2 regions of the Kitasatospora sp. NPDC089509 genome follow, and region 2 is predicted to be linked to the other one. Evidence: predicted binding sites of a transcription regulator. Region 2 holds the regulator's gene; the other holds the start of a gene.

Region 1 (11,842 bases), on a different contig from region 2:
GCTCTCAGCAAACGGGGGCGAACCGGGGCGTTCTCCGCTAATGTCCAGCTCAACGCGGCCCATGTCACCCCTCCGAAAGCTTCCAGCCATCGCCGGGCCACCATCGGAACCACGATTCCCGGCTCAGTTCACCTTCCGTTCACCAGACAGACCTACGGTCGCGACGTCAGCAACTGTCAGTGCGACAACTACGACGATTGTTTGGGTATGGAACACATCTCGTTCCTGGTGGCCGTTGTGATCATCACGGCGCTCGCCTTCGACTTCACCAACGGCTTCCACGACACCGCGAACGCGTCCGCCACCGCGATCGCGACCGGAGCCCTTCGTCCGAAGGTCGCGGTCACCATCGCGGCCCTGCTGAACTTCGCGGGCGCGTTCCTGTCCGTGAAGGTCGCCACCACCATCTCGGGCGGCATCGTCAACGAGAAGGCCGGCATCCACCCCGAGGTGATCTTCGCCGCCCTGGCCGGCGCGATCCTCTGGAACCTGCTGACCTGGCTGCGCGGCCTGCCGTCCAGCTCCTCGCACGCCCTGTACGGCGGCCTGATCGGCGCCACGATCGTCGGCGTCGGCATGAACGGCGTCAACTTCGACACCGTGATCTCCAAGATCATCATCCCGGCGGTCGCCTCCCCGATCGTCGCCGGCCTCGCCTCCTGGGGCGCCACCAAGCTGGCCTACGCGATCACCCGCAAGGGCAACTCCGCGGCCACCGACAAGGGCTTCAAGACCGGCCAGATCTTCTCCTCCTCGCTGATCTCGCTCGCCCACGGCACCAACGACGCCCAGAAGACGATGGGCATCATCACCCTGACCCTGGTCTCGGTCGGTGCCCTGCCGCACGGCGCGCTGCCCCCCACCTGGGTGATCGTCTCGGCCGGCGGCGCGATCGCGCTCGGCACCTACATGGGCGGCTGGCGGATCATCCGCTCGATGGGCAAGGGCCTGGCGGACATCAAGCCGCTGCAGGGCTTCGCCTCCGAGTCGGCCGTCTCCACCGTCATCCTGACCTCCTCGCACATGGGCTTCGGCCTCTCCACCACCCAGGTCTGCACCGGCGGCATCATGGGCGCCGGCCTCGGCGGCCCGAAGCCGGAGCTGCGCTGGAGCCTGGTCCGCCGCATGGTCTACACCTGGGGCCTGACCCTGCCGGCCGCCGGCCTGGTCTCCGGCGGCGCCGCCGTCCTGGCCCGCCAGGGCACCTGGGGCGTCGTCCTGGTCGGCGCCGTGCTGGTGGCCGGTTCGGCCGCGATGTGGATGATCTCCCGCCGTCAGCCGGTGGGCGCGGACAACGTCAACGACGTCCCCGAGGTCACCCCGGTCGAGGTCACCCCGACCACCCCGGCCAACGCCTCCCCCACTCCCGCCTCGACCACCGTCGCGGCCTGACCGCCGCCGCAGACCGAGGAGCACTCCCCATGTCCCTGCACATCAAGTGGAACGCGCTGGCCCAGACCGCCGGCATCAGCTTCGGCGTCACCGTCGCCGTGGTCGCCGTCTTCGCCCTCGGCATCCTGGCGCTGTCCCGCCGCGAGGCCGCGGCGGGCACCGGCGAGGCCGGCACCGGTACGGCCGGCGGCGGCAAGCCGGCCCTGCTGGTCGGCGCCTACGCCTGCTTCGCGGTCTGCGCGGCCGCCGTGGTCTACGGCCTGGTGCTGATCGCCGCGCCGTAGCCGTGATCCTTCCGGCGGTCCTCGCCCGGGCCAGGGCCCAGGGACCGCCGGAAACGCCGAACGGGCCGGGGAGTGCTTCCGCACTCCCCGGCCCGTCGCGCGTGTCCCCGACGCCCGGTCAGCCCTCCTGGGTGGTCCGCAGCGCGGTCTCCCGGATGAACAGCACGGTGACGAACGCCAGCGCGGCGAACGGCGCGGCCCACAGGAAGACGGTGCCCACGCCGTGGCCGAAGGCGTCGGTCACCAGCGGCAGGATCGGGGCGGGCAGCTTCGACAGGTCCGGGATGCCGCCGCCGGAGGCCGCCGCCCCGGCCGGGATGTGCGCCGCGGCGAGGTTCTCGGCCAGGTAGTGGCCGACCTTGTTGGACATCAGCGCGCCCAGCGCGGAGACGCCCATCGCGCCGCCCATGGTGCGGAAGAAGGTGACCACCGAGCTGGCCGCGCCGAGCTCGTTGCGGGGCACCGTGTTCTGCACCGCGAGCACCAGGTTCTGGCTGGTCAGGCCGAGGCCGACGCCGGTGATCGCCATGTAGAGGGAGAGCAGCCCGTAGCTGGTGTCGACCCGGGCGGTGCCGAGCAGCGCGAAGCCGATCGCGAGCAGCGCGGTACCGGTGACCAGGTAGGCCTTCCACTTGCCGTACTTGGTGATCAGCCGGCCGGCCACCGCGGAGGAGACCGCCAGGCCGAGGATCATCGGCAGGGTCATCAGACCGGCCGTCGTCGGGGACTTGTCCTTGGCCAGCTGGAAGTACTGGCTGAGGAAGGTGGTCGCGCCGTACATCCCGACGCCGACCAGCACGCTGGCGATCGCGGCCAGGGTGACGGTGCGGTACCTGAACAGGTCCGGCGGGATGATCGGCTCGGCGGCGCGGCGCTCGACCACGACGGCCAGCGCGCCGAGCAGCAGGCCGCCGCCGACCATCACCGCGGTCTGCCAGCCCAGCCACGGGTAGTTGGTGCCGGCCAGCGTGATCCAGATCATCAGCAGGCTGACCGCACCGGTGATGACCACCGCACCCAGGTAGTCGATCTTCACCTTGCGCTTGACCACCGGCAGCTTGAGGGTGCGCTGCACCACCACGATCGCGAGCAGCGCGAACGGGATGCCGACGTAGAAGCACCAGCGCCAGCCGAGCCAGGAGGTGTCCACGATGACGCCGCCGATCAGCGGGCCGCCGATGGTGGCGAGCGCGAAGACCGCGCCGAAGTAGCCGCTGTACCGGCCGCGCTCGCGCGGCGGGACCATCGCGGCCAGGCAGATCTGGCCGAGCGCGACCACACCGCCGGCCGCGATGCCCTGGAGGGCGCGGCAGGCGATCAGCTCACCGGTGTTCTGCGAGAGTCCGGCCAGCGCGGAGGTCCCGACGTAGATCAGCAGGGCTATCTGCAGCAGCAGCTTCTTGCTGACCAGGTCGGAGAGCTTGCCCCAGATCGGGGTGGCCGCGGTCATGGTGAGCAGGGCCGCGGTGATCACCCAGGTGTAGGCGGACTGGCCGCCGTGCAGGTCGGTGAGGATGTGCGGCAGGGCGTTGGAGACGATGGTCGAGGAGAGCACGGCCACGAACAGGCCGAGCAGCAGACCCGACAGGGCCTCCATCACCTGCCGGTGGGTCATCGGTCGGTCGTCGACGGCGGCTGCGGCGCCGGTCGAGGCCTGGGTGGTCGCGGTCATCTGGGTCCTTCGGCGAGGCGGGCGGAGTACGGGGCAGGGGATGCGCACACATGAAAATTCGTTGCCTTAAGCAACCATAGACCTGGATGGTTGACTTAGGCAACTTTCTTCAAGTTCCAGTAAAGCCCGCGGGCCCGACCTGCGACTCACTCCTCCGACGGTTCCCCCATCACCTCGTTGAACCGGTGCAGCAGCTCGGCGAAGCGGTCCACGTCCTCGCGCGACCACCCGCCCATCACCTCGCGCACCCGCCGCATCCGGACATCCCGGGCGGCCTCGTAGCGCCGTCGCCCGTCCTCGGTGAGCGAGACCAGCGCCGCCCGGCGGTCCAGCGGATCCGCCTCCCGGGCGACCAGCCCGAGCTCCTCCAGCGCCCGGATCTGCCGGCTCACGGTGGCCTTGCCGACCGCGAAGTGCACCCCGACGTCCGTCACCCGCACCCGCCCGGCCTGCTCGATGTAGCCGAGCATGCTGTACGCCGTGCCCTCCAACTCGGGGTGCACCCGGCGTGAGAGTTCCGCCACTCTCGCGCGCCCCCGCCGGAACATCAGTCCGACCTCGCGCTCCACCGCCACCAGGGCTTCCTCGTCCGTCACCGCGTCAGTATCGCCCAGTGGCAGTGGCCGAGAAGCGGCGCGGGAGATGGGACAACCCAACTAGTTCATGGTATTAAGTATCCGATTTCCGCCGATACGCAAGGAGATGTGGATGGCCGCCCCGGGGCAGGGTTTCGTCGCTGAACTGAAGGGCGCGGTCACGCCGCGTGCGGCACTGCTCGTGCTCGGCGTGCTGCTGCTGCAGCTCGGCTTCATCACTTCGTACGTCGGGGCGCTGCACCACCCGGCGCCGCACAAGCTGTCGATCGCGGTGGTCGCCCCGCCGCAGGTCACGCCCAAGCTGGTCGGGGCGCTGGAGCAGGTCCCGAACGAGGCGGTCAAGCCCGTCACCGCGCCGGACGCCGAGACCGCGACCCAGCAGATCAAGGATCAGAAGATCTACGCCGCGCTGGTGGTGAACCCCACCGGCACCGAGGACACCCTGCTGGTCGGCGGCGCCCGCGGCACCTCCGCCGCCAAGGCCGCCGAGACCATCACCACCGCGCTGGACAAGGCCCAGGGCCGCACCGTCACGGTCCAGGACGTCGTGCCGCTGGCCAAGGGCGACACCAACGGCCTCTCCGCCTTCTACCTGGTCATCGGCTGGTGCGTCGGCGGCTACCTGGTCGCCTCGATCCTCGGCATCAGCGCCGGCTCCAAGCCGGCCAACGCCCACCGCCTGCTGATCCGCCTCGGCGCCCTGGCGCTGTACTCGGTGGTGGCCGGCCTCGGCGGCACGATCATCGCCGGACCGGTGCTGGACGCGCTGCCCGGCTCGGTGGCGGCCCTGACCGGCATCGGTGCCCTGGTGGTGTTCACGGTCGGCGCCTTCACGATGGCGCTGCAGTGCCTGTTCGACATCATCGGCATCGGTGTCGCGGTGCTGATCTTCGTGGTGCTCGGCAACCCGAGCGCCGGCGGCGTCTACCCGGCACCGATGATGCCGCCGTTCTGGCGGGCGATCGGCTCGCTGATCCCGAACGGCGCCGGCACCAGTGCCACCAAGTCGATCGCCTACTTCGACTCCACCAACCTGGGCATGCCGATCCTGGTCCTGGTGGTCTGGGCGCTGATCGGCATCGGCATCGCCTACCTGGCCGTGCTGCGCGGCCCGCGCTCCGGCGGCCGCGAGATCGTCGCCGAGGCCCCGGCCGAGGCCTGATCCACCGCGCACCCGTCGCGGGAGCCCCCGGCCGCACCGGCCGGGGGCTCCCGCGCGTTCCGGGCCTCGGGTTTCAGGGCGTGAGCGAGCCCGGATCGGCGACGATGGCCCGCACCACACCCACCGCCGCGCCCAGCAGCGGCCCGCGCCGCCCCAGCCGGGAGACCGTCAGCCGGTCCTCCGCCCACGGCCGCACCGTCACCCGGGCGGCCAGCTCCCGCCGCATGGCCGGCAGCAGCCAGGGCGCCAGCCGCGCGTAGCCGCCGCCCAGCACCACCTCGGCCGGGTCCAGCAGGTTGACCGCCCCGGCGGCGGCGATGCCGAGCGCCCCGCCGGCCCCGGCCAGTGCCGCCCGGGCCGGCTCGTCCCCGGCACCGGCGCGATCGGCGAGCAGCGTCACCCAGTCGCCGCGCACCCCCGCCAGCCCGGCCGCCCGCAGCACCGCCGTCTCGCCCGCGTACTGCTCCAGGCAGCCGTGCGCCCCGCAGGCGCAGCGCGGCCCCTCCGGATGGACCGGGACGTGGCCGAGCTCGCCCGCGTAGCCGCGCGCACCGCGCAGCAGGCGGCCGCCGACCACCACGGCCGCGCCGACCCCGGCCTCGGCGGAGACGTACAGGAAGTCCTCCGGGCCCTCGCCCAGCCAGCGTTCGGCGAGTCCGCCGAGGTTGGCCTCGTTGTCCACCTCGACCGGCAGCTCGGCCAGGCCGTCCCCGACCGGGCCCTCCCCCGCCGGACCGTCCCCGAGCAGGCGCAGCGCGGGGCGCAGTTCGGCGGTCAGCGGCACGCCCTGCCAGCCGAGGTTGGCGGCCCGCTGGAGCAGTCCGCCGGCGCCGACCAGCCCGGGCACCGCGAGGGTCAGCCCGGCCGGGCGCAGGCCCGACTCGGCGACGGCCGCGCGCACCAGCCGGGCGAGGTCGGCCATCACCGCGGCGGGTTCCCGGCCGCGGTTGGCGCTCTCCTGGCGCCGCCAGGCGCGCACCTCCCCGCGCAGGTCGACCACGCAGACGCCGAGGTGCCGGACGCCGATCTCGGCACCGAGCCCGCCCGGCCCGAGCGGGTTGAGCCCGAGCGCGGTGCCCGGGCGGCCGACCTTCCCGCTGGGCGCGGCCGGGCCCTCCTCGACGACCAGGCCGGCCGAGATCAGCTGCTCGGCGAGCGAGGAGACCGCGGCCCGGGTGAGCCCGGTCGCGGCGGCCACGTCGGCGCGCGAGCGGGGGCCGCGCGCGATCACCCCGAGCACCAGGGCCAGGTTGGCCCGGCGCATCCCCTGCTGGCTGGCGGGCCCGGTCCGGACGCCGTCCGGCTCCCCGCGCATAACTCTCACCTCACGGTCTCGGAGCGGCTCACGGGTCCGGTGCACCTCACGGACTCACGGCACATCCCGTGGCATCTCGGGTGCAGCGTAACCGGGTTCCGGGTCGGGGGCCCGCCCCTGGTGCGTCCGGGCCGCGGCGCTGGTGAAGACCCAGCGCTGCATCGCCCAGAAGCGGAACAGCATGGCGACGAAGGTGCCGACGACCATCCCGCTGAGGAAGTCCGCGACCTCCTGCTGGAACGGGGTGACGTAGGGCTCGCGCAGGTCGAGGAGGTACCGGGAGAGTGCCAGCGGGATCACGTTGACGCCGATCGCCACCGCGCTGACCAGGAAGAACAGCAGGGCCTCGGGCCGCCGCCCGTCCGTCCGGAAGGCCCAGCGGCGGTTGAGCACATAGGAGACGACGGTGGCGATCACCGTCGCCACCGTCAGGGCCGCCACCGGCTGGTGCGTCAGGACGGTGAACTTGAGCTCGAAGTCGAGCACCGTGGTGAGCGCGAAGCAGCCGCTGCCGACCAGCAGGTACTTCACCAGTCGGCGGTGCCGCAGCAGTGCCGGTCGCAGCCGCGCGGGCACCCGGGCCAGGGCGCGCTGCGTGGGGGACGGCATCTCCGCAGTCTGGCACGCGGAGCCGCCGTCGGCCCGTGGAGAGCGCCGGACCCGGAGGCCCGGCGCCCCGGGCGCGCTACGCGGCGGCGACCAGCACCCCGGCCGGCTCCAGGGCCAGCCGGAGCACCTCCCGCACGTCCGACACCGGGTGGACGGTGAGCCGCTCCAGCACCTCGGCCGGGACGTCGTCCAGGTCGGCCTCGTTGCGCTTGGGGATGATCACCGTGGTGACCCCGGCCCGGTCGGCGGCGAGCAGCTTCTGCTTCACCCCGCCGATCGGCAGCACCCGCCCGGTCAGCGAGACCTCGCCCGTCATCGCCAGGTCGGTGCGCACCTTGCGGCCGGAGAGCAGCGAGGCCAGTGCCGTGGTCATGGTGATGCCGGCGCTGGGCCCGTCCTTGGGGATGGCCCCGGCCGGGATGTGCAGGTGCACGCCGCGGTCGCGCAGCGAGGTGACCGGCAGCTCCAGCTCGGCGCCGCGCGAGCGCAGGTAGGAGAGCGCGATGTGCGCGGACTCCTTCATCACGTCGCCCAGCTGCCCGGTCAGGGTCAGCCCGGTGCCGCCGGTCTCGGCGTCGGCCAGCGAGGCCTCGATGTAGAGGACGTCGCCGCCGGCGCCGGTGACCGCGAGCCCGGTGGCCACGCCGGGGACGGCGGTGCGCCGCTCGGCGGGCTCCTGGGCGGACTCCGGCACGTGGTGCGGCCGGCCGATCAGGGCGCGCAGGTCCGCGGCGCCGACCGTGACGGGCAGTTCGCGCTCGCCGAGTTCGGCCTGGGCGGCGATCTTGCGCAGCACCCGGGCGATCGAGCGCTCCAGGGTGCGCACGCCCGCCTCCCGGGTGTACTCCCCGGCCAGCCTGCGCAGGGCCGCCTCGTCGACGCCGACCTGTCCGTCGCCCAGGCCGGCCCGCTCCAGCTGGCGCGGGAGGAGGTGGTCGCGGGCGATGACGACCTTCTCGTCCTCGGTGTAGCCGTCCAGGCGGACCAGCTCCATCCGGTCGAGCAGCGGCTCGGGGATGGCCTCCAGCACGTTGGCGGTGGCGAGGAAGACGACGTCGGAGAGGTCGAGCTCGACCTCCAGGTAGTGGTCCCGGAAAGTGTGGTTCTGGGCCGGGTCCAGCACCTCCAGCAGGGCGGCGGCCGGGTCGCCCCGGTAGTCGGAGCCGACCTTGTCGATCTCGTCGAGCAGGACGACCGGGTTCATCGAGCCGGCCTCCTTGATCGCCCTCACCAGCCGGCCGGGCAGCGCGCCGACGTAGGTGCGCCGGTGGCCGCGGATCTCCGCCTCGTCCCGGACGCCGCCGAGCGCGACCCGGACGAACTTGCGGCCCATGGCGCGGGCCACCGACTCGCCGAGCGAGGTCTTGCCGACCCCGGGCGGACCGACCAGGGCCAGCACCGCTCCTCCCCGTCGCCCGCCGATCAGGCCGAGCCCCTGGTCGGCGCGGCGCTTGCGGACGGCCAGGTACTCGACGATCCGGTCCTTGACGTCGCCGAGGCCGGCGTGGTCGGCGTCGAGCACGGCGCGGGCGCCGGCGATGTCGTACGCGTCCTCGGTGCGCTCGTTCCAGGGCAGCTCCAGGACGGTGTCCAGCCAGGTGCGGATCCAGGAGCCCTCGGGCGACTGGTCCGAGGACCGCTCCAGCTTGTCGACCTCCTTGAGCGCGGCCTCGCGGACCTGCTCCGGCAGGTCGGCGGCCTCGACCCGGGCGCGGTAGTCGCCCTCCTCGTCGGCCGGGTCGCCGTTCAGCTCGGCGAGCTCCTTGCGGACGGCCTCCAGCTGGCGGCGGAGCAGGAACTCCTTCTGCTGCTTGGCCACGCCCTCCTCGACGTCCTTGCGGATGGTGTCGTTGACCTCCTCCTCGGCGAGGTGGTCGCGCAGCAGGGTGAGCGCGTACTCCAGGCGGGCGACCTGGTCGGCCTCCAGCAGCACCTTGAGCTTCTGCTCGGCGGTGACGAAGGGGGCGTAGCCGATGTTGTCGGCGAGCTCGCCGACGCCCTCGATCTGGGCGACCCGGTCGACGATCTGCCAGGCGCCGCGCTTGCGCAGCCACTGGGTGGACAGCGCCTTGTACTCCCTGACCAGCTCGGCGGCCCGGCCGGCCACCGGGGTGCCGACCGAGGACTCCTCGAAGGGCGTGGTCTCCACCCAGAGGGCGGCGCCGGGGCCGGTGGTGCCGACCCCGATCCGGACCCGGCGCACGGCGCGCACCAGGGCCGCCGGGTCTCCGTCGGCCAGCCGGCCGACCTGCTCCACGGTGGCCAGCGTGCCGGCCGCCGCGTACGAGCCGTCCACCCGCGGGACCAGCAGGACCTGCGGCTTGCCGGAGCCGGTGGCCGCCGCGCGGGCGGCCTCGACCGCGGCCCGCACCTCGGTGTCCTTCAGGTCCAGCGGGACGACCATGCCCGGCAGAACGACCTCGTCGTCGAGCGGCAGCACGGGCAGGGTGAGCGGTGTGGACGTCGATGCCATGATCTCTCCCCGGTCAGTGAACTTGAGTCGACCTGACTAAGGCTTCACGAGCGTCGGATGTTCCCCGACCCGTGTTCGCTGCGAGCGAACACGCCGTCACCGGAACGGCCGGAGGGAAGCCCCGTCAAAAGAACAGGGAAAGAACGGCCCAAGAGACCCCGGGCGTCAGCGCACGGTGGACGGCCGGGTACCGGCCCGCACCACGGCGGGGGTCCGGACGGCGGCCCGGACGGGACCGGCGCCGACCAGCGGGAGCCGCGGCAGCCGGAGCCGCGGCCGGGACGGTCCCCGCTCGACCCACCGCACCCAGCGCCACAGCGCCACCCCGGTGAGCAGCGCGGCCGGATGCCCGATGGCCGTGACCAGGTCCTTCTGGGAGGCGATCTGCTGGGCGATCATCAGTGCGGCACCGGCCAGCGCCGGCACCCGCCAGCGCAGCGGGAGCGACGCGATCACCGCGCCCAGGCAGGCGAACACCCCGTAGCTGACCCCGATGTCCAGGCGGTCCATCGCCTCCGGCGCCATCCGCCCGAGCCGCACCGCGGCGATCACCACGCCCTGGGAGAGCAGGGTGGCCACCACGTGCCCGGCCGCGAAGACCGCGGCCGCCCGGGCGGAGCCGACCCGGCGCTCCAACGGCGCCAGGGTGACGGCGAACCCCCACAGGTAGGGCGTCCACGATCCCCCGGCCACCCAGAACCCGCTGAGCACCAGGACCCGCAGCGGGTGCAGCAGCAGGTTGTGGCCGTCCGAGCTGGAGGCCTCCTGGAGGTGCTGGACGAGTTCCGGGTCGGCGAGCCTGGCGAAGGTCGCGGTGATCCCGACCACGGCCAGATATCCGAGGGTGAAGGGAGTGCGCCGGGGCGTCGGAACGCGTTCCAGCAGCCATTCGACGACGCCGGTGCGCAACCCCCCGCGGAGCATTCCGTACGGCGACCCCACGGCCGCGCGCCGGTCGGTGTCCTGCCGCAGTCCCGCCATGCCGACCTCCGCTCCACCCCCGCAGCCACCAGTGCCGGAAGGTGCCCAACGTACCGACGCGAAGGCCGGTTTCCGCCCTGCGGGGCGCCGTCGCCGCCACGGTACGTCGAGGTTCTGAGAGGCACCTGAGAAAAGCCGGTGAAGACCGTCGACGCGGAGAACGGTCGGATTCCCGGCATTGGTCCAGACCTTCTGTCGATTAACGCCTCAGTAGGGCCTCTGACCGGCGACTTGGCGTCAACTGAACTGCATACGTACCGTTACGCAGAGAAAATTCGCCGGGTAAGGTATCGGCCCGTGCCCACTCGTGCGGTGGGCCCGAGGGCGGCCGGACAGCCGGCCCACGGGCCGGAAACGTCCGGTCCGCCTGCCGGGAGGCATCCGCTGTCCGTACGCTGCGGAGTGCGTGGGAGAAGTGGACGGAAGACCATCCGTGCCGCGGCTCCCGGGCGTACGAACGGGACGGCGGACCCGGCACAGTCCACGACGGAACAAGACTACGAGCGGAGCCCCGCCATCCCCACAGGTGGCCGGCCCGCAGCCCTGGGGGCGGTGGCGTGACCGTGACAGAAATTCAGCAGGACAACCCCAACACCGGTGGCACGGTGAGCAGCCAGCGCAGAGTGCTGGTGGTGGAGGACGAGCCCACGATCGCGGAGTCGATCGCGGCCCGACTGGGCGCCGAGGGGTTCAAGGTCGCCGTGGCCCACGACGGCCCCGGCGCGGTGGACGGCTTCCACACCTGGCAGCCGGACCTGGTGGTCCTGGACATCATGCTGCCCGGCTTCGACGGGTTGGAGGTGTGCCGCCGGATCCAGGCCCAACGCCCGGTGCCGGTACTGATGCTGACCGCCCGCGACGACGAGACGGACCTGCTGGTCGGCCTCGGCGTCGGTGCCGACGACTACATGACCAAGCCGTTCTCGATGCGCGAACTGGCCGCCCGGGTCAACGTGCTGCTGCGCCGGGTCGAGCGTGCCCAGCAGGCCGCCCGGACGCCCGCGCTCGGCAGCCTGCGCTTCGGCGAGCTGGAGATCGACCACGTGCAGCGCCGGGTCCGACTGGCCTCGGGCGACGTCCACCTGACGCCGACCGAGTTCGACCTGCTGGCCTGCCTGGCCGCCCAGCCGCGCGCGGTGCTCACCCGCGAGCAGCTGCTGGCCGAGGTCTGGGACTGGACCGACGCGTCCGGCACCCGGACCGTGGACAGCCACGTGAAGGCGCTGCGCCGCAAGATCGGCGCCAGCTGGATCCGCACCGTGCACGGCGTCGGATACGCGCTGGAGGCCCCGCTCTCCTGACGGGGGCTCCGGGCGACGGGCCACCGGGGGGCCCGTGTCCGGCACCGCCGTGCAGAC
Region 2 (11,842 bases):
GCAGCATCAGGATGCAGAGGCCGATGCCGAGGATCGTGTACTCGACGTAGAAGGCCTGCCAGGCGATCGAGCCGGCGAACCGGGACTTGCGACCGGACCGGGACGGCAGGCTCATCAGCCGGATCACCATCAGGGTGGCGATGCCCAGCGTGGTCAGGGTGCCGACCAGCTCGACGAAGAGCTGCCAGACCACCCAGTGGCCGATGATCGGCAGCTCGAACTCGGCGTCGAAGAGCTGCCCCATCGCGTTGACGATGGTGAGCACCAGGCTGAAGAAGCCGACGGCGACGAACCAGTGGGCGATGCCGACGATCCCCCAACGGTTCATCCTGGTGTGGCCGAAGAACTCGGTCGCGACGGTCTTCACGCGCTGGGCGGGCTGCCCGAAGCGGGTGGAGTCCGGCGCGCCGGTCAGCACGACCCTGAAGATGTGCCACGCCGCACGGAGGGCGAGCGCGGTGCCGATCACGAAGGTGACCAGCGAGATGACGATCGCTGCTAGTTGCATCGCTCTCCGTCTCCTGCGGCTTGCGGTTGAGCAGTGTCTGCGGTTCTGGGGTTTTCCGAAGTGATTGTACTGGTCGGTAACTTGCCGGGCCGACGGCCCGGACATTACCGGTGGGCAACAGTTCTCCAGAAGGTTCCCAAGGTATGGCGGCAGTCACGTGACGGCGCGCCCGCCAGCGGGGGCCTCAGCAAAGTTGAGCGATGAACACTCATAGCTGTTGACGCCCACCGTCGGGTCGTGCATCCTTGAGCCTGTAAAGCTCAACTCTTCCGTGGAGGTATCTACGATGGCACGCGCGGTCGGCATCGACCTCGGTACGACGAACTCGGTCGTCAGCGTTCTGGAGGGTGGCGAGCCCACCGTCATCACGAACGCCGAGGGTGCGCGGACCACGCCGTCCGTCGTCGCCTTCGCGAAGAACGGCGAGGTTCTGGTCGGCGAGGTGGCCAAGCGCCAGGCGGTCACCAACGTCGACCGCACCATCCGCTCGGTGAAGCGCCACATGGGCACCGGGTGGAAGATCAACATCGACGGCAAGGACTTCAACCCCCAGCAGATCTCGGCCTTCGTGCTGCAGAAGCTGAAGCGCGACGCCGAGGCCTACCTGGGCGAGACCGTCACCGACGCCGTCATCACCGTCCCGGCGTACTTCAACGACTCCGAGCGCCAGGCCACCAAGGAGGCCGGTGAGATCGCGGGCCTCAACGTCCTGCGCATCGTCAACGAGCCGACCGCGGCCGCCCTCGCGTACGGCCTGGACAAGGACGACCAGACCATCCTGGTCTTCGACCTCGGCGGCGGCACCTTCGACGTCTCGCTGCTGGAGATCGGCGACGGGGTCGTCGAGGTGAAGGCCACCAACGGTGACAACCACCTCGGCGGCGACGACTGGGACCAGCGCGTCGTCGACCACCTGGTCAAGGTCTTCCAGGCCGGCCACGGCGTCGACCTGTCCAAGGACAAGATGGCCCTGCAGCGTCTGCGCGAGGCCGCCGAGAAGGCCAAGATCGAGCTGTCCTCGTCCTCCGAGACCTCGATCAACCTGCCCTACATCACGGCCTCCGCCGAGGGCCCGCTGCACCTGGACGAGAAGCTCACCCGGGCCCAGTTCCAGCAGCTGACCGCGGACCTGCTGGAGCGCTGCAAGGTCCCGTTCCACAACGTGATCAAGGACGCCGGCATCTCGCTCGCCGAGATCGACCACGTCGTCCTGGTCGGTGGCTCGACCCGCATGCCCGCCGTCGCGGAGCTCGTCAAGGAGCTGACCGGCGGCCAGGACGCCAACAAGGGCGTCAACCCGGACGAGGTCGTCGCCATCGGCGCCGCGCTCCAGGCCGGTGTCCTCAAGGGCGAGGTCAAGGACGTCCTGCTGCTCGACGTCACCCCGCTGTCCCTCGGCATCGAGACCAAGGGCGGCATCATGACCAAGCTGATCGAGCGCAACACCACGATCCCGACCAAGCGCTCCGAGATCTTCACCACGGCCGAGGACAACCAGCCGTCCGTGCAGATCCAGGTCTACCAGGGCGAGCGCGAGATCGCCGCGTACAACAAGAAGCTCGGGATGTTCGAGCTGACCGGCCTGCCGCCGGCGCCGCGCGGCCTGCCGCAGATCGAGGTCACCTTCGACATCGACGCCAACGGCATCATGCACGTCGGCGCGAAGGACCTCGGCACCGGCAAGGAGCAGAAGATGACCGTCACCGGCGGCTCCTCGCTGCCGAAGGACGAGGTCGACCGCATGCGCCGCGAGGCCGAGCAGTACGCCGAGGACGACCACAAGCGCCGCGAGTCCGTCGAGACCCGCAACTCCGCCGAGCAGCTCGTCTACTCGACCGAGAAGTTCATCGCCGACAACTCCGACAAGCTGCCGGCCGACGTCAAGACCGAGGTCGAGACCGCCATCGGCGAGCTCAAGGAAGCCCTCAAGGGCGAGGACATCGCGAAGATCCGCGAGGCCTCCGAGAAGGTCTCCACCACCGCCCAGAAGCTCGGCCAGGCGCTCTACGCCAACGCCGACGCCGCCGGTGCCGGTGCCGCCGCGGCCGGCGAGTCCACCCACGCCAAGGAGGACGACGTCGTCGACGCCGAGATCGTGGACGACGAGAAGCCCAAGGGCGGTGCGTCGGCATGACGGACAAGCCGCAGGGCGGCAAGCCCGGCGACGACTCCGCCGAGGAAGCCGTGATCAAGGCTGCCGAGGAGGCCGCGGCCGGCGGTGCCGGCGAGGGCTCCGAGGACGCCGCCTCGGCCAAGCGCGAGCTGGCCGAGCGCACCGCGGACCTGCAGCGACTGCAGGCCGAGTACCAGAACTACCGCAAGCGGGTCGAGCGCGACCGGCTGACCGTCCGCGAGATCGCGGTCTCCAACATCCTGGAGTCCCTGATCCCGGTCCTGGACGACATCGGCCGCGCCCGCGAGCACGGCGAGGTCACGGGTGGCTTCAAGTCCGTCGCCGAGTCCCTGGAGACGGTCGTCGCCAAGCTGGGCCTGCAGCAGTTCGGCAAGGAGGGCGAGCCCTTCGACCCGACGCAGCACGAGGCGCTGATGCACAGCTACTCCTCGGACGTCACCGAGGACACCTGCGTGCAGGTGCTCCAGCCCGGCTACCGCATCGGCGAGCGGATCATCCGCCCGGCGATGGTCGCCGTCGCCGAGCCCCAGCCGGGCACCCAGACGACGCCCGGCCCGGACGCCGAGGCCAAGTCCACCGACAAGGACAAGTCCGACGGTGGCTCGGACAGCTGACAACCTGTGACAGCTGACAACCAGTGCGCTGCGGAGTCACACGCCGGCCGGTACGGCGGCCGACTCCGCAGCGCGCTGTCAACAGCGCTTCCTGCAACCGCTGTTGACAGCGCAGTGACGATGGACATCAGGAGGTGGCGGAAGCCGTGAGCGAGCGCAGCGAGCGAGCCATCAAGGGGCGCGTGAACCGCTCAGCGGCTGCCGAGCGGAACGAGGTGGGCGCATGAGCGGCAAGGACTTCGTCGAGAAGGACTACTACAAGGTCCTCGGCGTGCCCAAGGACGCCACCGCCACCGAGATCAAGAAGACCTACCGCAAGCTGGCGCGCGAGTTCCACCCGGACGCGAACAAGGGCGACGCCAAGGCCGAGGAGCGCTTCAAGGACATCTCCGAGGCGTACGACGTCCTCTCCGACGAGAAGCGCCGCAAGGAGTACGACGAGGCCCGCAGCCTCTTCGCCAACGGCGGCTTCCGCACCGGCGGCCCGGGCACCGGCAACTACGGCTTCGACTTCGGCGACCTCTTCAACGGCAGCCAGGGCGGCGGCGGCAGTGGCGGCGGCCTCGGCGACGTCTTCGGCGGCCTCTTCAACCGCGGCGGCGCCCGGCAGGCCCAGCCCCGGCGCGGCGCCGACGTCGAGACCGAGGTGACGCTCTCCTTCGAGGAGGCCGTCGACGGCGCGACCGTCCCGCTGCGGATGACCAGCCAGGCCCCCTGCCGGCTCTGCAACGGCACCGGCGCCAAGACCGGCACCACCCCGCGGGTCTGCCCGACCTGCGTCGGCGCCGGCACCGTCAGCCGCGGCCAGGGCGCCTTCGCGCTCTCCGAGCCGTGCAAGGACTGCCGCGGCCGCGGGATGATCGTCGACGACCCGTGCCCCGACTGCCACGGCAGCGGCCGGGCCAGCTCGGCCCGCACCATGCAGGTCCGCATCCCGGCCGGCGTCCAGGCCGACCAGCGGATCCGGCTCAAGGGCAAGGGCGCCCAGGGCGAACGCGGCGGCCAGCCCGGCGACCTCTACGTCACCGTGCACGTCGACCCGCACCCGGTCTTCGGCCGCAAGGGCGACAACCTCACCGTCACCGTGCCGGTCACCTTCCCCGAGGCCACCCTCGGCGCCACCATCGAGGTGCCCACGCTGAACGGCCCCGCCGTGAAGCTCAAGCTCCCCCCGGGCAGCGCCAACGGCCTCACCATGCGCGCCCGCGGCAAGGGTGCCACCCGCAAGGACGGCACCCGCGGCGACCTCCTCGTCACCATCGAGGTCGTGGTGCCGCAGCACGTCACCGGCGACGCGCTGGACGCACTGGAGCAGTACCGCGAGGCCACCGCCTCCGACGACCCGCGAGCCGCTCTCTTCCGGGCGGCGAAGGGAGCGTGACGACCAGATGTCCCCGACTCCGATGAACCCGATGCAGCCGATGGACCCCGACGGCCCCATCGGCCCCGGCCTCGGCGAGGGCCTGCCCGGCAACGGCCCCCGCCGCCCCCGGCGCGCCACCGCCCCGCCGCAGTACGTGCTCACCGAGGACACCCCGGTGTACGTCATCTCGGTCGCCGCCGAACTCTCCGGCCTGCACCCGCAGACCCTCCGCCAGTACGACCGCCTCGGCCTGGTCAGCCCCGACCGCACGGCCGGCCGCGGGCGCCGCTACTCCGCCCGCGACATCCAGCAGCTGCGCGACGTCCAGCGGCTCTCCCAGGACGAGGGCATCAACCTGGCCGGCATCAAGCGGATCATCGAGCTGGAGAACCAGGTCACCGCCCTCCAGGCGCGCATCACCGAACTGGCCGACTCCCTCGAAGGCGCCGCCTCCGCCCTCCAGCAGCGCGAGGCCGCCGTCCACGCCTCCTACCGCCGCGACCTCGTCCCGTACCAGCCGCCCACCCCGCAGTCCAGCGCCCTCGTCGTCTGGCGCCCCAAGCGCTGACCGGGGACCCGCACCGCACCACCAGCCGCCGGCTCCCTCCTGTTCGGGGGGTGCCGGCGGCTGGGGTGTTGGTGAGAGAGTGCTGCGACGGGGAACATCGATCGCCCGATGCCCAGGACGACTCGCAGCCGGATCCCACGGGCCGCTTAAGATCCTTGCTGCAGTAGCCATCCGTCGCGTTGACTAACTGGTCCGGTCAACACTAGGAGAACGAGAATGAGTGGGCGAGAAGGAGCAGGTGCGGCGCCAGGCGGACTCCGCGTCCTGTCGGAGGATGCCCGCACGCTCTATCTGAAAGCCGTGAGCGAGAGCGGCCGGCTGAACCGTAATGGCTGTGCATCGGGCGAGGGTTCCGCCCTCCAGGAGTTGCTGGACCTCGGACTGCTAATCGTCGACAACGAAGAGCCGGACGCCTATTTCGCCGTCGATCCGACCCAGCTCTCCGCGAGCCTGAGTTCGGCATGGCAACGCCAAGCTCTGGATCTCCTCGCCCGTGCGGTGTCACTCCCGACGGAACTCGGAGAACTTGCCGAGGCTTTCCACGCCCCGAACCAAGCCGGGGGCGCCATCGAATATGTCAGAGGCCGCGCCCTGATCAATCAGCGGCTCCAACAATCCGCGGCCGGCGGATGGACCGAAGGCCTCGCCATGCAGCCGGGCGGCCCGCGCCCGGCCGAGCTGCTGACCGCTTTCCTGGACCGTGACCTCGACATGCTCCGCCACGGTGCGTCGATGCGCACGATCTACCACGCGAGCACGCGCTACCACCAGCCGACCCGGGATTACGTCGGACAACTGGCCAAGGCGGGGTGGCAGTTCCGGACCCTCGACGAGCCGTACACCCGGCTCATCGTGGTCGACCGGAAACTGGCGGTGATTCCCGTCGCGGGCGACAGCATCGCCGCCTTCATCTACGACCCCGCGGTCATCAACTTCGTGGCCGAAGAGGTATTCGAACGAAGTTGGAACCGGGCACTCGATTTCGACGGGGACCGCACCGTCCCACGCCAGGTCGTGTCGCAGCTCCGACAGACCATCGTCGAGCTCCTGCTCTCCGGAACGAACCATCGCGTCATCGCGCGACGGCTCGGCATCAGCGAGCGGACGCTCGCCCGGCACATCGCCGAGATGAGGGAGGAGTACAACGTCGACTCCCTCTTCCAACTTGGTTATGTGCTAGGCCGCTCCCCGCGAGAAGAAAACGAATAGGAAACCCCCTTCAAAGGAGCGGCTTCCCCAGCACCACGTCAGCCGTCGGACCGGCTGACGTTCAGCTCGGTCGTCGGCCGCACCGGACCGATCGACCTCGCCTCACCAGTGGATGTCGTCGCTCACGGCCACTGCCGCCGTCGTCGAGACCCCGGTGTGCGCGCTGCCGACAGCGGCCTGAACCCCAGCCAGTACAGCCGCGCCGAGGACAACCGAAAACGCAACTGTGCGGACGAGTCGGTACATACGGGACACGGACCCACCCCTCCTTCTCCCTAGAGCTCTATTGAGCTGAATCTAATAGCACTAGCGTCCACATGATGCCGCAGACGGCACATCGGTGTCACCTCCCCCGCATCGCTTGGAGCGTCATCTCTCTGCCAGTCATCCAGATGACAGGGCAGGACGCTGGACGGGGCTACGACCGCTGATAGACGATCATTTCGCCCCCCGAGGGTGCAGCGAGAAACCCACACTTGCCGCTGTACCGTCAAATATTCGCCTGATGCCTTCGGCTATTCGAAGCAGCAACCAACCGCAGCGCCCGCCGGCATCGCACCCCTAACCGGTCGGCCTTTCCCCGGAGTCGACATGACCGAGCCCTACCTGCGTCACAACGACAGCCAGGCCCCTGAGGGTCGGCGTGCACGTGTCTTCCTGGCCGCGCCCCTGATGCGGCTCACCGGCCCCGCGGACAGCGTGGTGACGCTCGCCAGCCGGACGCGGCTGACGACGCTCCGCACCACCCTGCTCCGCAGCGGTGCCGCCGTGTACAGCGCGCACCACAGCGACGCCTGGACCGTCGCCGGTCGTGCCCCCGAGCCCCGGGTGCCCTCCGACTTCCGGGCGCTGCAGTCCGCGGACCTGGTCTTCGCCTACGTCGGAGCCCCGCTCTCGGCCGGGGTCAGTCTCGAACTCGGTTGGGCGTCGGCGCTGCGGAAGCCGATCGTCCTGCTCGTCGACGAGGCCATCACCCACAACCCGCTGATCGCCACCATCGAGCAGGTCGCCCCCGTCCTGCCGCTGGTCTTCGACGACACCTGGTCCCAGGAGGCCCTCCACCACACCGTGGAGACCGCACTCGACTGGGCCGGCATGGCGCTCTCCCTCCGCGAGGGCTTCTGGACCGCCCCCGGCGACCGCTTCAACGTCCCCCGGCAGCAGACCGCGGTCACCGGCTACTGGCCGACCGGCGCCGCCACCGGCTGAGCGGGGCTCACCCACCGGACTCCCCCGTCCGGGCTCCCCGCATCTGCCAGCCGAGTTGGAACAGCGTCTCGGCGTCGTACACCTCACGCAGCCGGGCGATGTGACCGGCCACGGTCCGCTCGCTCAGCCCCATCCGGCTGGCGATCGCCCGCTGCGTGAGCCCCCTGGCGAGCAGGCGCCCCACCTGCTCGTGGGCCACCGGCGTCGCGGCCGCCGCCAGCGACTCCCAGTCCACCACCTGCGCCTGACGCCACTGCTGCTCGAACACCCCGACCAGATAGCCGACCACCGCCGGGTCCTCGACCACGGCGGCGACCGTGTGGTCGGCGGCGGCCGGGATCAGGGCCGCGGTGCGGTCGAAGATCAGGGTCTTGGTGAAGGGCCCCTCCAGCAGCCGGATCGGGGCCCCCGCCCGGGTCGATCGCAGCGCGTACTCGACCGTCCGTGGATCGGAACAGGCCGCCGGCTCGAAGACGGTGTGCATCACCCCGCCCGCTTCGAGGTAGCGGTGGGTGTGGTCGAGCGTGTCCCGCATGTGCCCGTGCGGGCGGGGCCCGCCCGGCTGGGCGGCGAGCACCTCGTGCGGGTGGTCCTTGAGCAGCTGGGAGATCAGGTGCCGGATCTCCACCATGCCGACCACCCGCCGCACCCCGCCGACCGGCTCGGCCCGACGGGGCGTGGTGTCGTACGCCTGGGTCAGGTCCTCCAACAGGTCGGGGACCGCGGCGGCCCGGGCCAGCAGCCGGGCGCTCTCCTCCCGCAGCCCCGCACCGATCCGCTCACCGACGGCGCGCGGGTTCACCGCGCTGTAGGTGCTGTCGGCGCTCCGGAGGACGAGCAGGCCCAGACCGGCGAGCTGCCCGACGGCAGCCTCGTCCTCGGGACGGATGTCGGCGAGGCGGATCCGGCCGCCCTCGGCCAGGATCGCGCGGTAGAGCTCGCGGGCGGCGGCATCGGGCAGCTCGGGGTCAGCCATCGCGGGATCCCCTCATCTGCCAGCCGAGTTGGAACAGTGTCTCGGCGTCGTACAGCTCCCGGAGGCGGGCGATGTGCCCGGCGACGGTGCGCTCGCTGAGGTTCAGCCGGGCCGCGATCGACCGCTGGGTCAGACCCTTGGCGAGCAGCCGGCCGACCTGCTCGTGCACCGCGGACACGGGAGGACCGTCCGCCAGGGATGCCCAGTCGACGACCTCGGACCGGCACCAGAGCTGCTCGAACGCGTCGACGATGAACGCCACCGTCGCCGGATCGTCGACGACGGCGGCGCTGTTGAGGCCCGGATCGGCGGGGATGACGGCGACGGCCCGGTCGAAGACCAGGAAGCGCTTGAACGGTCCGTCCAGGGCCCGGATCGCACAGCCGAGCCGGCTCGCCGCTGCGGCGTAGGAGACCGACGGAGCGTCGGCCCGGGCATCACGCTCGAACAGGCACCGTATGGTGCCGCCGCGTTCGAGGAAGCGACGCGTGCGGACGAGGGACTCGGCCAGCTGACCGGCATCACGGGCGGCACCGGGTTGGGCGGCCAGGTTCTCGCCGGGGAACTCCTGGGTGAGCTGCTCCACTTGGTGCCGGATCTCGGCCTTGCCGGTGATGATCCGGGTGCCACCGTGACCGGGCTCCCGGCGGGGGGCGGTGTCGTAGGCGAGGGTGAGGTCGCGGAGTTGATCGGGGATCCGGTCCGCCTCGGCCAGCAGCCGGGCACCGGTGCGGCGGATGTCGGCACGGATCCGTTCGGCGACCGATCGCGGGTCGACGGCGCTGTACGAGTCGTCCACCGATTGCTGCACCAGCAGCCCGAGTTCGACCAGTCGATCGAGGGCCGCCCGGTCCGCCGGGAGGACCTCGGCGGCGCGGATCCGGCCGCCCCCGGCCAGGATCGCGCGGTAGAGGTCGCGGGCGGCGGCATCGGGCAGCTCGGGGTCAGCCATGGTGTTCTCCGCGGAGGTGCCAGCCGAGGTGGAAGAGGGTCCGGGCGCCGTAGCGGTCGCGCAGGCGGGAGATGTGGGCGGCGACGGTGCGTTCGCTGAGGCCGAGCCGGAGGGCGACGGCGCGTTGGGTGAGGCCGCGGGCGAGCAGCCGGCCGATCCGGACGGTGGTGGGGTGGGGTGCGTCGGGGTCGGGGTCGGCGGGGGTGGCGCGGGCCCAGTCCCGTTCGAAGTGGGCGACCAGGTAGCCGACGGTGGTGGGGTCGGTGACGACGGCGCCGCGGTCGGGGTCCTCGGCGGCGGGGATGACGGCGACGGCGCGGTCGAAGACCAGGACCTGTTCGTACGGTTCGTCGAGGACCCGGAGGTGCGCGCCCTGCCGGCTGCGGAGGGCGAGTTGGAGCCGTGCGTCGGGGTCGTCGAGGGTGGCCGGCCGGTGCAGGGTGCGCAGGGCGCAGCCCCGCCGGAGCAGGGTGAGGTCCTGGCCGAGGGTCCTGCGGAGCACCTCGGCGGGGTGGGGGTCGGAGTGGGTGGCGAGGAGTTCCTCCCGGCAGCCGGCGAGGAGTTCGGAGATGCAGGGCGGGACGGCGGCGGCGTCCTCGGGCGCGGTGGCGGGACCGGACGGCCGGTGGAGTTCCTCGTAGGCGTGGGCGAGCGGCCGGAGGGCCCCGGGGAGCCGCTCGGCGTGCACCAGCAGGCGGGTGGCGCGGTGGCGCAGTTCGGCGCCGATGCGGTCACCGAGGGCGCTCGGGTTGGCCGCGGTGTAGCCGGTGGGGGCGGGGGTGAGCAGACCGCGGGCGACGAGGGCGGCGACGGTGGGGCGGTCGTCGGGGGCGAGGTCCTCGGGGAGCAGTCGGCCGCCGCCGCGGACGGCCGCGAGGTAGAGGGCGCGCTCGGCCGGGCCGGGTTCATCGGTCATCGCGGGCGCCTCGCATCAGCCAGCCGAGCTGGAAGAGGGTCTGGGCGCCGTAGCGGTCGCGCAGGCGGGAGATGTGGGCGGCGACGGTGCGTTCGCTGAGCCCCAGGCGGGTGGCGACGGCGCGTTGGGTGAGGCCGCGGGCGAGCAGCCGGCCGACCCGGTCGGGGACGGTGCGGGCGGGGCCCTGGCCGAGGGCGGCGGCGGCTTCGGCGGTGTCGGCGCGGGCCCAGTCGCGTTCGAAGCCGCCGATCAGGAACGTGAGGGCGGCCGGGTCGCTGATGAACGCGGCGGTGCTGTTGTCGTCGTTGGCGGAGATGACGGCGACGCTGCGGTCGAAGACGATCAGCCGCTGGAAGGGTTCGTCGAGGACCCGGATCTGCGAGCCGTGCTGGGTGACCTGCTCGGCGTAGGCGATCGCGGCCGGTTCGGCGAGCGCGACCGGCTGGTAGATGGTGCGCAACGAGCAGCCGCGCTGGAGGAGTTGGACGTCCTGGGCGAGGGCGACCTGGAGGGTGTCGGCGGGGCGCTGGCCGGGTTGGGCGGTGAGCACCTCGGACCGGCAGTCGGAGACCAGTTGGGAGATCCGCTGGCGGATGTGGACGTGGCCCTCGACGTAGACCGCGCCGCCGGGGCGGCCGGACGGGCGGGGCATCGCGTCGTAGGCGCGGGTGAGCCCGTCGAGCGCGCCGGGGAGGTTCTCGGCGCGGACCAGCAACCGGGTGGCCTCGCTGCGGAGTTCGGCGCCGAGCCGGTCGCTGACGGAGCGCGGGCTGACCGCGGTGTAGCAGCGGTCCATCCGGTTGACCAGGAGCAGGCCGATGTCGAGGAGTTGCCGCAGGGCGGGCCGGTCGGCGTCGGTGGTGTCGGCGAACGGGATGCGGCCGCCCTCGGCGATGATCGCCAGGTAGAGCTGGCGGGCGGCATCGCCCGGTTCCTCGCCCTCCAGCGCCCCATGGTGCGGCGTGACCGCCGGTTCCGCCGCCACGTCGCTCTCTCCCTGCCGGACGCCTCTCCGCTGCCGTCTTCGCCACCGTCTTCCGACCGTGCGCGCGCCGTGCGGTGCGCGGGTACCGGTGACGGGCGTCTCACGGTACCGGTCGGACAGCGGACCCCCGGGTCCGGGTGCCGTCGCACCCTTGGTCCCGGGGGCCGCCATCGGTACGCCATGCCCTGGCGCTTCCGTCGAGGCGGAGCAGCAACGCCTCGCCGGCTCCGACCTGAGTCCATCACCACACATGGACCCCGGTCGGGGCTCTTCCCCCCCGTTCGACTGGCGCGGGATGTTGCACCCGTGGTCAGTTCCTGAAGAGCAAGTCGCCGCCGTCGGGCTGCGGTGCCCGGGCGGCTTGGCGTACCTCCACCCTCACAGCGTGACGGCCGGGGGACAAGGGCC

What was found. The regulator HspR, encoded in region 2, represses chaperone genes until heat shock. The targets are predictions, from matches to a motif close to TTGAGNNNNNNNNNCTCAA.
Region 1: the regulator HspR is predicted to act here: its motif matches at 9,526-9,544, upstream of lon (endopeptidase La).

Annotation. Positions count from the first base shown of each region.
Region 1 covers NZ_JBIVHS010000009.1:85,120-96,961, reverse strand. Annotated here, with positions in the region: gene ACIP4P_RS20740 (inorganic phosphate transporter) at 208-1,392, shown strand; gene ACIP4P_RS20735 (hypothetical protein) at 1,422-1,676, shown strand; gene ACIP4P_RS20730 (MDR family MFS transporter) at 1,795-3,348, opposite strand; gene ACIP4P_RS20725 (MarR family transcriptional regulator) at 3,495-3,944, opposite strand; gene ACIP4P_RS20720 (ABC transporter permease) at 4,057-5,106, shown strand; gene ACIP4P_RS20715 (ROK family protein) at 5,180-6,421, opposite strand; gene ACIP4P_RS20710 (GtrA family protein) at 6,476-7,030, opposite strand; gene lon (endopeptidase La) at 7,107-9,503, opposite strand; gene ACIP4P_RS20700 (rhomboid-like protein) at 9,669-10,484, opposite strand; gene ACIP4P_RS20695 (response regulator transcription factor) at 11,048-11,785, shown strand.
Region 2 covers NZ_JBIVHS010000004.1:486,215-498,056, reverse strand. Annotated here, with positions in the region: gene ACIP4P_RS11930 ((Fe-S)-binding protein) at 1-508, opposite strand, end outside; gene dnaK (molecular chaperone DnaK) at 795-2,642, shown strand; gene grpE (nucleotide exchange factor GrpE) at 2,639-3,256, shown strand; gene dnaJ (molecular chaperone DnaJ) at 3,480-4,637, shown strand; gene ACIP4P_RS11910 (heat shock protein transcriptional repressor HspR) at 4,645-5,187, shown strand; gene ACIP4P_RS11905 (helix-turn-helix domain-containing protein) at 5,404-6,396, shown strand; gene ACIP4P_RS11900 (hypothetical protein) at 6,988-7,605, shown strand; gene ACIP4P_RS11895 (LuxR family transcriptional regulator) at 7,613-8,581, opposite strand; gene ACIP4P_RS11890 (LuxR C-terminal-related transcriptional regulator) at 8,574-9,533, opposite strand; gene ACIP4P_RS11885 (LuxR family transcriptional regulator) at 9,526-10,449, opposite strand; gene ACIP4P_RS11880 (LuxR C-terminal-related transcriptional regulator) at 10,439-11,434, opposite strand.